3 regions of the Synechococcus sp. A15-60 genome follow, and region 1 is predicted to be linked to each of the others. Evidence: predicted binding sites of a transcription regulator. Region 1 holds the regulator's gene; each other region holds the start of a gene.
What was found. The regulator NtcA, encoded in region 1, controls nitrogen genes in cyanobacteria. The targets are predictions, from matches to a motif close to GTANCNNNNGNTAC.
Positions count from the first base shown of each region.

Region 1 (4,516 bases):
ACCCGGGCTGGCGAAATCTGCGTGAAACGTCTCCTGGCTGGTGAACGTGGGCACTATGGCCCTTTGGAACACGCCCAGATCGTGCTGAATGTGGGTTGGTTCCCTCACTCCGTGATGCAGCAGGCACGCACGCACCGCGTGGGAGTGAGCTTTGATGTGCAGTCGATGCGGTACACAGGCGAACGCATCTGCCGTGCCGCTGACGGGGAGCTGGACCTAGAGGAGGTGTTCTACTTGCGCCCCGTTGGGGACTACAGCGATCGCCAGGGGAAGAAGTACACCTACAGCGACACCCTCAGAGACAACGACCTGACACTGTGCCGGCAGGCCGCGGAGCGCTACCGGGACCTGCTGCGTTCAGGATTTGCCGAAGAGCACGCCCGCGGCATCTTGCCGTTCGACTACCGGCAGCACTTTGTGGTGAGTTTCAGCCTTCGAGCCTTTCTCCACTTCATGGATCTCAGGGCAAAACTCGACGCCCAGCAGGAGATCCGCGAACTCTGTGATCTGATGTGGCCGCATCTGCAGCAGTGGGCTCCAGAATTTGCCGCTTGGTATGAAAAAACCAGGCTTCACAGGGCAAGGCTGGCGCCCTGAGATTTCAGACCTGAAGACATTCAGACCTTGGCGAGGGTCACCCGCTCAGGCTGATGTTGATATTTGCCTTGACGATCGCTGTACGTGGTGTCGCAGGGATCACCCTCAAAAAACAACAGCTGGCAGATCCCTTCATTGGCATAGATCCGGCAGTCAGCTCCGGAACTGTTGCTGAATTCCAGCGTGAGATGACCTTCCCAGCTGGCTTCCGCCGGCGTGGTGTTCACAATGATGCCCAAGCGCGCATAGGTGCTTTTGCCAAGGCAAATCACGGTGATGTTCGGCGGCACTTTCATTTTTTCCAGCGCCACACCAAGCCCGTAGGAATGGGCAGGAAGAATGAAATACTCACCGTCCTCATCCCGGTGCAGTTCCGTGGGTTCGAGGTTGGCGGGGTTGAATCGCTTGGGATTCATCACCGTGCCGGGCACGTGTTTGAAAATCAGAAACTCCTGAGGCGACAGCCGCAGGTCGTAGCCATAGGACGAACATCCGAAACTCAGAACAGGATGCTGTCGGTGATCGGGATCGAGGTGACGAACCAAGCCACCCTGAAAAGGTTCCAGCATGCCGGAGGCAGCCTGTTCCGTGATCCAGCGGTCGTTCTTAAGCATCAGAAACCCCGGCGCAGTTCGGTGACCTGATCCGCGAGCCCCATCAGAGACTCAGGAATGGAAGTCCCTGTGATGATCACATCCATGGATCCTGGACGGGCTTCCAAACTCGCACGCACATCCTCTTCATCGAGGTATCCAAGCGCAATCGCCAAACCCAGCTCATCAAGCACCAGCTGATCAAGATCGCCGCAGGCGAGATGAGCACGGCACACCAACCAGATCGCTTCGACCGCCTCAATGGTGGAGGGCAGGGATGCGCTGGCGGGCTGCGACAAACATTCCATCACCGCTGGTCGCATCCAGGTCATGCGGTCACACAAAGTGAGCGCAGCCTCAGGGCCCTGGGCAACACCGCCCTTGAGAAACTGCGCCACGCCAACGCGGCTTCCCAGACCAGCACTGCGCAACGCCTGACTCAGCACAGTGCCAAAACTGCCGCGGTAGGGCGCGGTGTGGACCTGAAGCTGGCCTTCGGGAGCCACCAGATGCAGTGGCGGACGGGGGTCGAGTGCTGGTAAAGGCTGGAGACGCGAGCGCTCCACGACTCCATGATCGGCACCGCGTGTGTCGCGGGATCGATGGCTGGAGCTCAGGCTTGCGGTCATCGCGTTCGTCTTGGCTGGCCCACAACAGCCAGCGGACTTCGAATCTAGCGGTGAAAACGCGATCCACAAGATCTTCGACACCATCCCTGGTGTCTCATGCCGAATGTCAGGCTCATCAACATCCGCAAATAACTGATGGGCGAAACCGCTCGCAACGATGGCCGCTCGCCCGCCGACCTGAGGGCGTTCTCCGTGGAATGGGACCCCATGGGCTTTGCCCTGAGCTCCGTGATCGTGCGCACCGGCCGAACCGCAGTGCTCTGCAGCGTTTGCCACGAAGAGGGGGTCCCCCGCTGGCGTCGGGATCAAGGTCTGGGGTGGCTGAGTGCTGAATATCGATTGCTGCCGGGATCCACTCCAGAACGTCAGCGGCGCGAATTGATGAAACTCTCCGGCCGCACGCAGGAGATTCAGCGCTTGATCGGTCGCAGCCTGCGGGCGTGCCTCAACATGGACGTGCTTGGGGAAAACACCCTGCTCGTGGACTGCGACGTGATTCAGGCTGATGCGGGCACCCGAACCGCGGCGATCACCGGCTCCTGGCTGGCCTTGCAGAAAGGCTGCGAACGCTTAGTCGAGCAAGGCCTCCTCAGCGATAGTCCCGTGCAAGCACAGGTGGCCGCCGTGTCTGTGGGTCTGATCGATGGCGCCCCTCAACTGGATCTCGACTACAGCGAAGACAGCCGTGCCGATGTGGATCTGAATGTCGTGATGAACGACGCCGGAGATCTTCTGGAGCTGCAGGGCACAGCTGAAGGTGCAGCCTTCAGCCGCAAACAGCTGAACAGCCTGCTGGACTTAGCCGAACCTGGCCTCAAGCAGCTGATGGCATGCCAAGGGCAAGCACTCCAGAACTGACCAGCAGCCTGAAACGTGTTGATTGCTACAGGGTGACCCCGCATCGCTCCGTAACTTCCCTCCATCAGATGGCTGGAGATGGCAGAAGCGATACGCGGATTCAGCCGGACCGTCCCACACGTTGGTCGGTTGCCTGAAACCAGCCTGACTAACGCTCCCACGCCCTCCAGCCGCACGCTGCTGGAGGTGATTCGTGATCTGGAGGGCGCCAGTACCGAACTGGTGGAGCGCAACAAAACGATCTTTTTCCCTGGCGACCCGGCGGAACGCGTTTACTTAATTCGCCGCGGCGCCGTGCGTCTTTCCAGGGTCTATGAGTCCGGCGAAGAAATCACCGTGGCGCTGCTGCGAGAAAACAGTCTCTTCGGGGTGCTCTCACTGCTCACTGGTCATCGTTCCGATCGCTTCTATCACTCCGTTGCTTTTACGCGGGTGGAGATGGTGACAGCTCCGGCGAGCTCTGTGAGGCAAGCAATCGAAGCCGACACCAGCGTCGGTCTTCTCCTCTTGCAGGGTCTGTCCAGCCGCATCCTCCAGACCGAAACCATGATCGAAACGCTCACACACCGCGACATGTCGTCGCGGCTGGTGAGTTTTCTGTTGGTGCTTTGCCGCGATTTCGGCATTCCCAGCACGCAGGGCATCACGATCGACCTGCGTTTGTCCCACCAAGCCATTGCCGAAGCCATCGGCTCCACGCGGGTCACAATCACCCGTTTGCTCGGAGACCTGCGCAACTCCGGCTTAGTGGAGATCGACCGCAAAAAGATCACCGTTCTTGACCCCATCGCCCTGGCCAAGCGCTTCAGCTGAGCGCTCGACGGGTGAAGATGGGCACCACTTCAGCGGCCTGCCGCAGGGTTGAAAGCACGTGACAGGCTGGCTGCTGCTGTTGAGCCTCCTCATCCTGGGAGGGGTGCTTTCAACGCTTGGAGATCGCCTGGGCTCAAAGGTGGGCAAAGCCCGATTGAGTCTGTTTGGCCTACGCCCCCGACAGACCGCCGTGGTGATCACTGTGCTCACGGGAAGCCTCATCAGTGTTCTATCGCTCGGGCTGATGCTGCTGGTGAGTCGCCAACTGCGGGTCGGTCTCTTCGAACTCGATGAACTCCAGGCGCGTCTACGCAGCAGCCGCACCGCCTTGAAGGCCAGTCGAGAGGCGCAGCAGGAGTCACGCGAGCAGCTCGAGCAGGCTCGCAGCGATGAAATCGCAGCTCGACAGACTCTGGCTGACGCGCAAGCCCGCGCCAGCGAATTACGAAGCACGCTGCAACCACTGCAGGAACAGACCCTTCGCCTAGAAGCGGAACGTCAGCGCCTCAGCCAAGACGTCAGCAATCGTGATGCCGAAATCCGACGCACGGATGCAGAGCTCCAGGCTGTTCGTCAACAAATTCGCGCTGGTGAAAACGAACTGCTGCAACTGGAGAAAAATCTCCTGGCCCTAAGACGGGGCAACGTGGCGATCAGCAGCGGCCAGCCCCTTGCCACGGTCACCCTCAAACTCGATCGACCGGATCAGGCACGCCAGGTCATCGACCAAATTCTCAGAGAAGCCAATCAACTGGCCTATCAACAGGTGTTGCCGGGGGAAGCCCCGGATCGTCAGATTCTCTTGGTGCCGCGACAGGACATCAACCGGCTCGAACAGGCCATTCGCAAGCCCGGCACCTGGGTGGTTCTCCTGCGCTCCGCCGCCAATGTGCTTCGCGGTGAACGCGTGGTCTATGCCTTCCCGGATGTCCGACCCAATGTCACTGTCACCATCGAAGGTGAAGTGCTGGCCACAACAGCGATCAACAGCAACGAACGCGATCCGCAAGCCATCCGCAACCGCCT
Region 1 covers NZ_CP047933.1:353,364-357,879, reverse strand. The annotation lists gene thyX (FAD-dependent thymidylate synthase) at 1-597, shown strand, start outside; gene dcd (dCTP deaminase) at 618-1,211, opposite strand; gene SynA1560_RS01670 (cob(I)yrinic acid a,c-diamide adenosyltransferase) at 1,211-1,819, opposite strand; gene rph (ribonuclease PH) at 1,955-2,677, shown strand; gene ntcA (global nitrogen regulator NtcA) at 2,756-3,490, shown strand; gene SynA1560_RS01655 (DUF3084 domain-containing protein) at 3,549-4,516, shown strand, end outside.

Region 2 (4,516 bases), 430 kb from region 1:
CGACGTCCTTCAGGGCCACAACGTTGAATCTCCAAGCTGGAGCGCCATCGACCCTGATCGAGCTGTTCGCCCGCAGCGGTCCGTCCTAGTCGCACAATCTCGGCACTGAGGAACGACGCGTTGTCAGGCAGGGTCACGTTCAGGTTCTGCTCATAGAGCGCGTTGGCATACAGCACCAGTTCCTGGGGGAGCCACTCCAGATCCCCATGGTCACTGAGATGTGCCTTCACGGTTTGCTGTGCCCAAGAGCCTTGGGGCTGGATGCGGCTAAGGCCGATCGATCCATACACCTTCTGCGCGGCCACACTGGTTACCAGGCTGCGACTGTGATCTAAAAGGTTCAGATCGATGCTGAGGCGGTCACCCCCCACCAGCCCTCCCGCTGTGTGCAGAAGGGGGATATCGCAGCGGCCATCGCCGCCGATTTCGCCTCGCATCAGTTTGAAGGGCGCACTGCAGCCCCCTTGATGGCGTGTGCGGCCGTGCTGATCCATGTGGAATTGCAGCTGGCAACGGCCGTGCCAGGGCTCAAGACCTCTCATTCGAGAAGGCTCGGATGGCAAGGACCGATTGTTTTGTAGCAGTGCACACCAAATTTGGGGACGTTGCTGGGCAGTCTTCAAGCAGCAAGAGGGTTGCTAGTGAGTGACACGGTGATCGTGTTGGAGAAGCGTTGTGAGCCAGACGGTGCGATGGTCGGTTTGCAGCTGCCGCTGACCGCGACTGAGCGCACTGTGCTGCGAGGAAGGCGTCAGACGGCTTGCGGTTGCCAGGTTTTGCTCCAACTGCCGAGGCATGGTGCTTTGAAGCCCGGGGATTGCCTCACGGATCAAGCCTGTTCCGTGCGGGTGGAGGTCACCGCTGCACCGGAAGCCTTGCTGCGAGTGCAAGCGGGGTCTGCTCTGGCATTGCTCAAAGCGGCTTATCACCTGGGTAATCGCCATGTGGCTCTTGAGCTGCATGAGCAACAGCTGCTATTGCCAGACGATCCTGTGCTGGCTGACATGTTGCAGACCCTGGGGCTGCGGGTGAGCCGCTGCTGTCAGCCCTTCGCTCCTGAACGTGGGGCCTATGCGGAGCATTCCCACGGATGACGTCGCTGTCTTTGCTCCAGCTGGTGAGTCCTGCCCTTCCGGTGGGCGCTTTCAGTTATTCCGAGGGGCTGGAAGTGCTGATTCAGTCGGGGGCGATTGCGGATGACTTTCAGTTGCAGGGTTGGTTGGAGGCTGAGCTGTGCCGTGGTGCCTTGCGCTTGGAGGCTTCCGCGCTTCCCTCATTAGCGCGGGAGGTTGCGGCCTGGTGCGGGGGTGATGCTGCGGCAAAGCAGCGCTTGATCGATTTGGATGGATGGCTTCTGGCCACCCGTGAAGCTTCTGAGGTCCGTGCGCAACTGCGTCAGATGGGATTGTCTTTGGTTCAGTTGTTGGCTGACATGGGCCGGCCGCTCCCCGACGCGGTGCCATTGAGCTGGCCAAGCGCCTGGGCCGCTGCGGCATCGGCGTTAGAGGTTTCCAAGGAGGAGATGGTGGAGGGTTATCTCTACGGCTGGGTTGCCAATCAGCTCAGTGCTGCCGTTCGGCTGCTGCCGCTGGGGCCGACGCGTGCTCAGGTGCTGCAGCACCGCTTGCAGCCCTTGATTAGGCGTGAAGCGGAACAATTGCTGGCCTGTGGGTCTCGAACGCTCTGGAATGGTGGCGTGGGTGCGGGGATGGCACAGCTCGCCCATGCTGAGTTGTATTCCCGCCTGTTTCGAAGCTGATGAGCAGCAAGCTGCGTCTTGGGGTGGCTGGTCCGGTGGGTTCAGGGAAAACGGCCCTGGTGGAAGCGCTCTGTCGTCGCCTCCGTGATCAACTGCAGCTGGCTGTGGTAACCAACGATATTTATACGCATGAGGATGCCCAATTCCTGACGCGTGTTGGAGCTCTGGAGCCGGAGCGGATTCGTGGAGTGGAGACCGGTGGCTGCCCCCACACGGCGATTCGTGAGGACTGCTCGATTAATCGGGCGGCTGTTGCTGAGTTGGAGGGCCAGTTCCCTGGTCTGGATCTGGTGCTGGTGGAAAGCGGTGGTGACAATCTCGCGGCCAGCTTCAGTCCAGAGCTGGTTGACCTTTGCATTTATGTCATCGATGTGGCGGCTGGCGACAAGATTCCGCGCAAAGGCGGGCCCGGTATTACGCGGTCGGATCTGCTGGTGATCAACAAGATTGATCTGGCCCCATTGGTTGGAGCCGATCTGGCGGTGATGGAGCGCGACACGCTCGCGATGCGCGGGGAGCGTCCTTGGTGCTTCACCAATCTCCACAGCGGAGAGGGGCTCGAACGCATCATTGAGTTTGTGTATCGACAGCTACCTAATCTTTGATTGCCGCCCGCTTGGGGGGCAAAAATGTTCCTCTTGATACGTTCTTGTAGTGAGTGTGAGGGCCATGGTCAGGGTTCGGTCGTCGTCAGACGTCCGTCCATCACCGTATTGCACATTTCATGAGCTCCTCTCTCTCAAAGCGTTTGTTTGCCGGCCTGGCCGCAACGTCGTTGGGTCTGGCTGTGACCGCCTGCGGCGGTGGTGAGAAGGCCGCCACCAACGCCAAGTGCGACGCCAATGGCGAAAACTGCACTGTCACCGTCGGCATCCTTCACTCCTTAACCGGCACGATGGCGATCTCCGAGAAGACGCTTGTCGATACCGAAGAGTTGGCGATCGAAGAGATCAACGCCGCCGGCGGCGTTGAAGTGGATGGCAAGAAATACATGATCGAAACCATCGTTGAAGACGGTGCTTCTTCTTGGCCCACCTTCGCTGAGAAGTCCAAAAAGCTGATCGACCAGGACAATGTGCCTGTGGTCTTTGGTGGTTGGACCTCCGCCAGCCGCAAGGAAATGCTCCCGGTTTACGAGTCCAAGGACGCTTTCCTCTACTACCCGATCCAGTACGAGGGTCAGGAGTGCTCCAACAACATCTTCTACACCGGTGCGACTCCGAACCAGCAGTCTGAGCCTGCGACCAAGTTCATGTATGAGAAGTCGCCTGCCGCTGGCAAGCCCTTCTTCCTCGTGGGTTCGGACTACGTCTTCCCCCGCACCTCCAACACCATCACCAAATCCCAGGTGGAGCAGCTGGGCGGCACGGTGGTCGGCGAGGACTACCTGCCCTTGGGTAACACGGAAGTCGCCCCGATCATCGCCAAGATCAAGGAGGCCCTGCCTGACGGCGGTGTGATCATCAACACCCTGAATGGTGACCAAAACGTCGCCTTCTTCAAGCAGATTCAGGATGCTGGCCTCACCCCCGCCAACGGTTACTACGTGATGAGCTACTCCATCGCGGAAGAGGAGATCAGCACGATTGGACCTGAGTTCCTTGAGGGCCACTACGGCGCTTGGAACTACATGATGTCAATCGACACGCCTGCTTCCAAGAAGTTCGCGGCTGACTTCAAGGCGAAGTACGGCGAAGACCGTCAGGTGGCTGACCCTCAGGAGTCTGCCTACAACATGGTTTATCTCTGGAAAGCTGCCGTTGAGAAGGCCAACAGCTTCGAGAACGACAAGGTGCGTGAAGCTCTCGTCGGCATCGAATTTGATGCGCCTCAGGGCAAGGTCACTGTGATGCCGAATCATCACCTGTCCCAAACCGTGCGCATCGGTCAGATCACCAAGGATGGACAGTTCGCCATCCTCGAGGAGACCGATGGCCCGATCGCTCCCCAGGCCTGGAACCAGATCCACCCTGATTCCACCGGCTTTGCCTGCGACTGGACCGATGCCTCCAAGGGCGGCAAGTACAAGCTCTGATCGGCTGATTCAAGCTCGATCTTTCCTTGCAGAGGAGCTCGTTTTCGGGCTCCTTTTTTCGTCGTTTTCCTGAACGTTTCGTTTCAGACAGTCGTGCAACTGCTTTTTGAAAGCCTGTTCAACGGCGTGGCTATCGGCTCAGTGCTGCTCATGGCCGCCCTTGGATTGGCGATTGTTTTTGGCCTGATGGGGGTGATCAACCTCGCCCATGGTGAGCTGATCATGCTGGGGGCGTACACCACTTTCGTGGTGCAGTTGATTTTTAAGTTGCCGGCGTTGGCCCCCGTCTACGACCTTTACGTCCTGGTTTCGATTCCAATCGCGTTTCTCGTCAGCGGCGTGGTTGGTGTGTTGTTGGAACGCACGGTGATTCGCCGTCTTTACGGCAATCCCTTGGAGACGTTGTTGGCGACCTGGGGAGTCAGTCTGATCCTCCAGCAGTTCGTGCGCAGTGTCCCGATGGCCAATGCGTCGGGCTTGATTCTTGCGCTTGTGGTGGGTTTCGGTTTGCCGTTGTTTCTCCCAGATCGTTGGCTGGATGGTTCTCGCTCACGGCTGGTTCGCGCGGGGAGCTGGGGCGTCGCAGCCCTCATGGGCGTTGTTCTGGCGAATGGCCTGGGGTCTCAGATCAGTCGACTGGCTCAGGCGGATGCCCGAAATGTGGATGTCACGGCTCCGCAATGGATGCGCGGCGGGATCGACTTGCTTGGCTTGACCGTTCC
Region 2 covers NZ_CP047933.1:2,462,058-2,466,573, reverse strand. The annotation lists gene SynA1560_RS13270 (urease accessory protein UreD) at 1-542, opposite strand, end outside; gene ureE (urease accessory protein UreE) at 642-1,094, shown strand; gene SynA1560_RS13260 (urease accessory protein UreF) at 1,091-1,759, shown strand; gene ureG (urease accessory protein UreG) at 1,759-2,364, shown strand; gene urtA (urea ABC transporter substrate-binding protein) at 2,484-3,794, shown strand; gene SynA1560_RS13245 (branched-chain amino acid ABC transporter permease) at 3,888-4,516, shown strand, end outside.
Region 2: the regulator NtcA is predicted to act here: its motif matches at 2,391-2,404, upstream of urtA (urea ABC transporter substrate-binding protein).

Region 3 (4,516 bases), 1.2 Mb from region 1:
TCGGTCGTGGACTGCGTTCAGAACGTTGCGAGGAGATTCGTGAAGACCTGGACAAAATGGTAGCGGTTGCTACAGAGTCAATGCATTGAGCCACAGGAGGCCGCCATGACACAGCAAGCCGCTCCCGTCGCAATTCCCCTCCAATATTCAGGCAATGTGCTGGAGCGTCGCCAGCGCGCCGCCGCGGAATTCATGGCATGGGCTGACCATCACGCGCACGATGTTCTCCGTCAGGAAGCTTTGCAGGTTCAGATGGAGAGCCCTGTTCTGGATTCCGATCAACGCAGTGCCTTAGCTCAGCAGCAGGTGTATGCCCGTCGTCGCAGCCATCAACGTCAGGTGCATGACAGTGCAATCTCTCAGCTGCGACATCGCTGAAGACAGTCCCTTGGTTGCGTTGGTTTCGCCTACAAAAAAAGGGAGCCGAAGCTCCCTTGATTGAGGTTCACTGGTCTGCAAAGTCGTCTGACAAATCAGGCGTCGTAGTACATGGTGAATTCGTGGGGGTGCGGCCGCTGGCGTAGTTGCTGAACTTCTTCGTACTTGAGGTCAATCCAATTATCAATGAAGTCCTTGGTGAACACGCCGCCTTCGAGGAGGTAGTGATGGTCAGCATTGAGGGCTTCCAACGCACCGTTTAGGGATGCGGGCACTGTGGCAATCGTCTTGAGCTGCTCCGCGGGGAGTTCGAACAGATCAACGTCCACGCCTTCGCCGGGGTCGATCTGATTCTTGATGCCGTCAATGCCGGCCATCATCATGGCGCTGAAGGCCAGATAAGGGTTGGCGAGGGCATCGCCTGAGCGGAATTCAAGGCGCTTAGCCTTGGGGCTTGGGCCCGTTAGTGGGATGCGCACGGCCGCTGAACGGTTGCCTTCGGAATACACGAGATTCACCGGCGCTTCGAAACCGGGCACCAGACGCTTGTAGCTGTTGGTGGTGGGGTTGGTGAAGGCGAGGAAGGACGGGGCGTGCTTCAAAATGCCGCCGATGTACCAACGCGCTGTTTGGGACAGATTGGCGTAGGTGCCTTCGCCGAAGAACAGCGGCTGGCCATCCTTCCAGAGGCTCTGGTGAACGTGCATGCCAGATCCGTTGTCGTTGAAGACCGGCTTGGGCATGAACGTGGCAGTTTTGCCGTACTGCTTGGCTACGTTGCGCACGACGTATTTGTACGTCATGACGTTGTCGGCGGCATGAATTAGTTCGGCGAACTTCATGCCGAGCTCGTGTTGGCCAGCGCCAGCCACTTCGTGGTGGTGCTTCTCGGTGGGAATCCCCAGCTCGGCCATTTTCAGGAGCATTTCCGAACGAATGTCCTGAGCTGTGTCGTTTGGAGCGACTGGAAAGTAGCCCTCTTTGACCTGGATTTTGTATGCGAGGTTTCCGCCCTCTTCCACGCGCCCGGTGTTCCAGCCAGCTTCGATGGTGTCAACGCTGTAGGAGCAGCCGCCTTCAGCCGAGTGGTAGCGGACATCGTCAAACAGGAAAAATTCCGGTTCGGGACCGAAATAGGCCATGTCGGCCAACCCTGTGCTGGAGAGATAGGCCAGAGCTTTCTGGGCCAGTGCACGGGGGCAGCGCTCGTAGGGCTCGCCGGTGCGGGGATCCTGGATCGAGCAGATCAGGCTGAGGGTTTTGTGGCGGTAGAAGGGGTCGATCCATGCGGTGGAAGGATCGGGAACCATCGCCATGTCTGAGGCGTTGATGGCCTTCCAGCCGCGAATCGAGGAGCCGTCGAACGCCAGGCCTTCGGTAAACGACTCTGGGTCGATCAGGTCTTGGCAGACGGTGAGGTGCTGCCACTTGCCGTGCAGGTCCGTGAACTTCAGGTCGATCAGCTCAATGCCTTCTTCCTTGATCAGACGAAGGACGTCCTGTGCTGTTTTGGCCATAGCGGGGACGAGATCCCGGAACTCAACATGACCGTAAATATCGACCTGCGCCCGTTTTGTATCAAGTGGCACCTTTTCCGCTTCTGCGTTCCGGGCGTCGACTGTCGGACTTGTAGGTAACCGTTTCTGTCAGATTCACGTGATCCCCTCTGCTAGCACGGTTTCGGGCGGTCGCCTCTGTTAGCTTCCGCCTGAAGTGGATAAGGCCCCGCATGCGCGATGCCATCACCGGTTTGATCGGCCAGTACGACCAGCTCGGTCGTTATCTCGATCGCTCCGCTATCGATCGCATCGAGAGCTATCTCGAGGAAGCAGACGTGCGCGTTTTGGCCGTCGAGATCATCAACCGGGAGGCAGCCGAGTTGGTGCGGGAAGCCAGCCAGCGTCTATTTCAAGCTGATCCTGAGCTGCTTCTCCCTGGGGGGAATGCCTACACGACGCGACGCCTGGCGGCGTGCCTGCGCGACATGGATTACTTCCTCCGCTACGCCAGCTACTCGTTAATCGCAGGCGACAGCACGATCCTCAATGAGCGTGTCCTCAACGGTCTTGATGACACGTACAAAAGTCTCGGGGTCCCCACCGGTCCCACGGTGCGCAGCATGGTTCTGCTTGCCGATGTGCTGTGTGAGCGCCTCTTAAACGAGGGTGTGTCCCAGGCCAGCTGCGCGTTGGTGCGTCAGCCTTTTGAGCACATGGCTTCGGGCCTTGCCGCCAGCGACGTCCGTCAGCGCTAATTCCCCTCCTGCGAATCATTTCAAGCGGCATCGGACTGGCACCGCCATTCCCTTCACTGCCCGATCGATGCGTAGGCTTTTCGCTATTGATTCTCGAACCCGGCTTCGCCGATGACGCACTCACACCTTCCGGTTGACTCGTCCCATCGGCGCTCCATTGGTCCCATTGCAACGCCTGACCGGCTGTTGCTCGGACCCGGCCCTTCCAACGCCCACCCCACCGTTTTGGAGGCCCTGTCTCGGACTCCAATTGGTCATCTGGATCCGCTTTACGTGGAGTTAATGGGTGAAGTTCAGGAGCTGCTGCGGTACGCCTGGCAGACCGACAATCGCCTGACCTTGCCCATGAGCGGCACGGGTAGTGCTGCGATGGAAGCCACTCTGGCGAACACCGTTGAGCCCGGCGACACCGTGTTGGTGGCTGTCAAGGGTTACTTCGGCAACCGCTTGAAAGATATGGCCGGCCGTTACCGGGCCAATGTTCAGGTGATTGAAAAGCCATGGGGTGAGGCCTTCAGCCTCGACGAACTGGATGTCGCCCTTCAACAGCACAAGCCGGCGATTCTGGCGATGGTGCATGCCGAAACCTCCACTGGGGTCTGTCAGCCCATGGATGGCATTGGTGATCTTTGCCGTCAGCACGACTGCCTTCTGCTGCTCGACACCGTCACCTCCCTGGGAGGCGTGCCACTTCATCTGGATGCCTGGAAGGTCGACATGGCCTACAGCTGCAGCCAGAAAGGTTTGAGCTGCCCTCCTGGCCTGGGTCCATTCACCATGGGTCCGCGGGCCGAAGCCAAGCTCGCATCCCGCAAAGACAAAGTTCCCAACTGGTATCTCGATGTCTCCTTGCTGAACCAATATTGGGGAAGCGATCGCGTGTATCACCACACCGCACCGGTGAACATGAACTTCGGCATGCGCGAAGCCCTGCGTCTGCTGTCTGATGAAGGCCTTGACAATGCATGGGCACGGCACCGCAAGAATGCAGAGGCTCTTTGGAGTGGTTTGGAATCCCTCGGCCTTGAGCTTCATGTTCCTGAAGAGCTCCGCCTGCCGACCCTGACCACCGTGCGCATCCCATCCGATGTCGATGGCAAGGCCTTCTCCTCCCATCTGCTCAACACCCATGGCATTGAAGTCGGCGGTGGCCTTGGAGTGCTTGCCGGCAAGATTTGGAGAATCGGACTGATGGGTTACAACTCCACACCCGACAACGTTGCACGGCTGCTCAATCTCTTTGAGACCGAGCTGCCCCGCTTCCGTCAGGGAGTTGCCGTCGCCGCCTGAACCAACGGGCCAGTAAATCGGAGGCCTCGGTTTCCATAACGCCTCCCATCACGTCCATGTGATGGTGGGCGCTGGGGTGGTCTGCCAGGTCCACAGTTCCACCGAGCCCCCCTCGTTTGCGGTCAAAGGCTCCATAAATCACACGGCCGATCCTGGCCTGCACGAGGGCTCCGGCGCACATCGGACAAGGTTCCAGGGTCACGATCAGCGTGCACTGATTCATGCGCCAATCTCCCGTGATCCAGGCCGCTTGGCGCAATGCCACCAGCTCTGCATGCCCTAGGGGGTCTGAGGCCCACTCGCGTCGGTTGCTTCCGCGGCCGATGCATCGCCCTCTCTCATCGAGCACCACTGCGCTGACGGGGATTTCGCCCGTTTCTCCTAGCTGCTCAGCTCGGACCAGCAAGCGCTGCATCCAGGCATGGATCTGATGGTCCTCCAAGGCCACTGGTGTCAGCCGAACACCCATGCCATTCGCTCACGTCCGTCCAATGTGCCATCGCAGGCGAGAATGACCATTCCTTCCGCTGAGTCCTTGTTCGGATCCACCAGAAGCTCATCGGCGTCGACGGATCTGTCTGCGTTTGCCTCTCC
Region 3 covers NZ_CP047933.1:1,552,421-1,556,936, reverse strand. The annotation lists gene SynA1560_RS08565 (hypothetical protein) at 106-378, shown strand; gene glnA (type I glutamate--ammonia ligase) at 474-1,895, opposite strand; gene SynA1560_RS08555 (allophycocyanin subunit beta) at 2,108-2,632, shown strand; gene SynA1560_RS08550 (alanine--glyoxylate aminotransferase family protein) at 2,744-3,922, shown strand; gene SynA1560_RS08545 (nucleoside deaminase) at 3,864-4,391, opposite strand; gene SynA1560_RS08540 (aminotransferase class V-fold PLP-dependent enzyme) at 4,434-4,516, shown strand, end outside.
Region 3: the regulator NtcA is predicted to act here: its motif matches at 1,954-1,967, upstream of glnA (type I glutamate--ammonia ligase).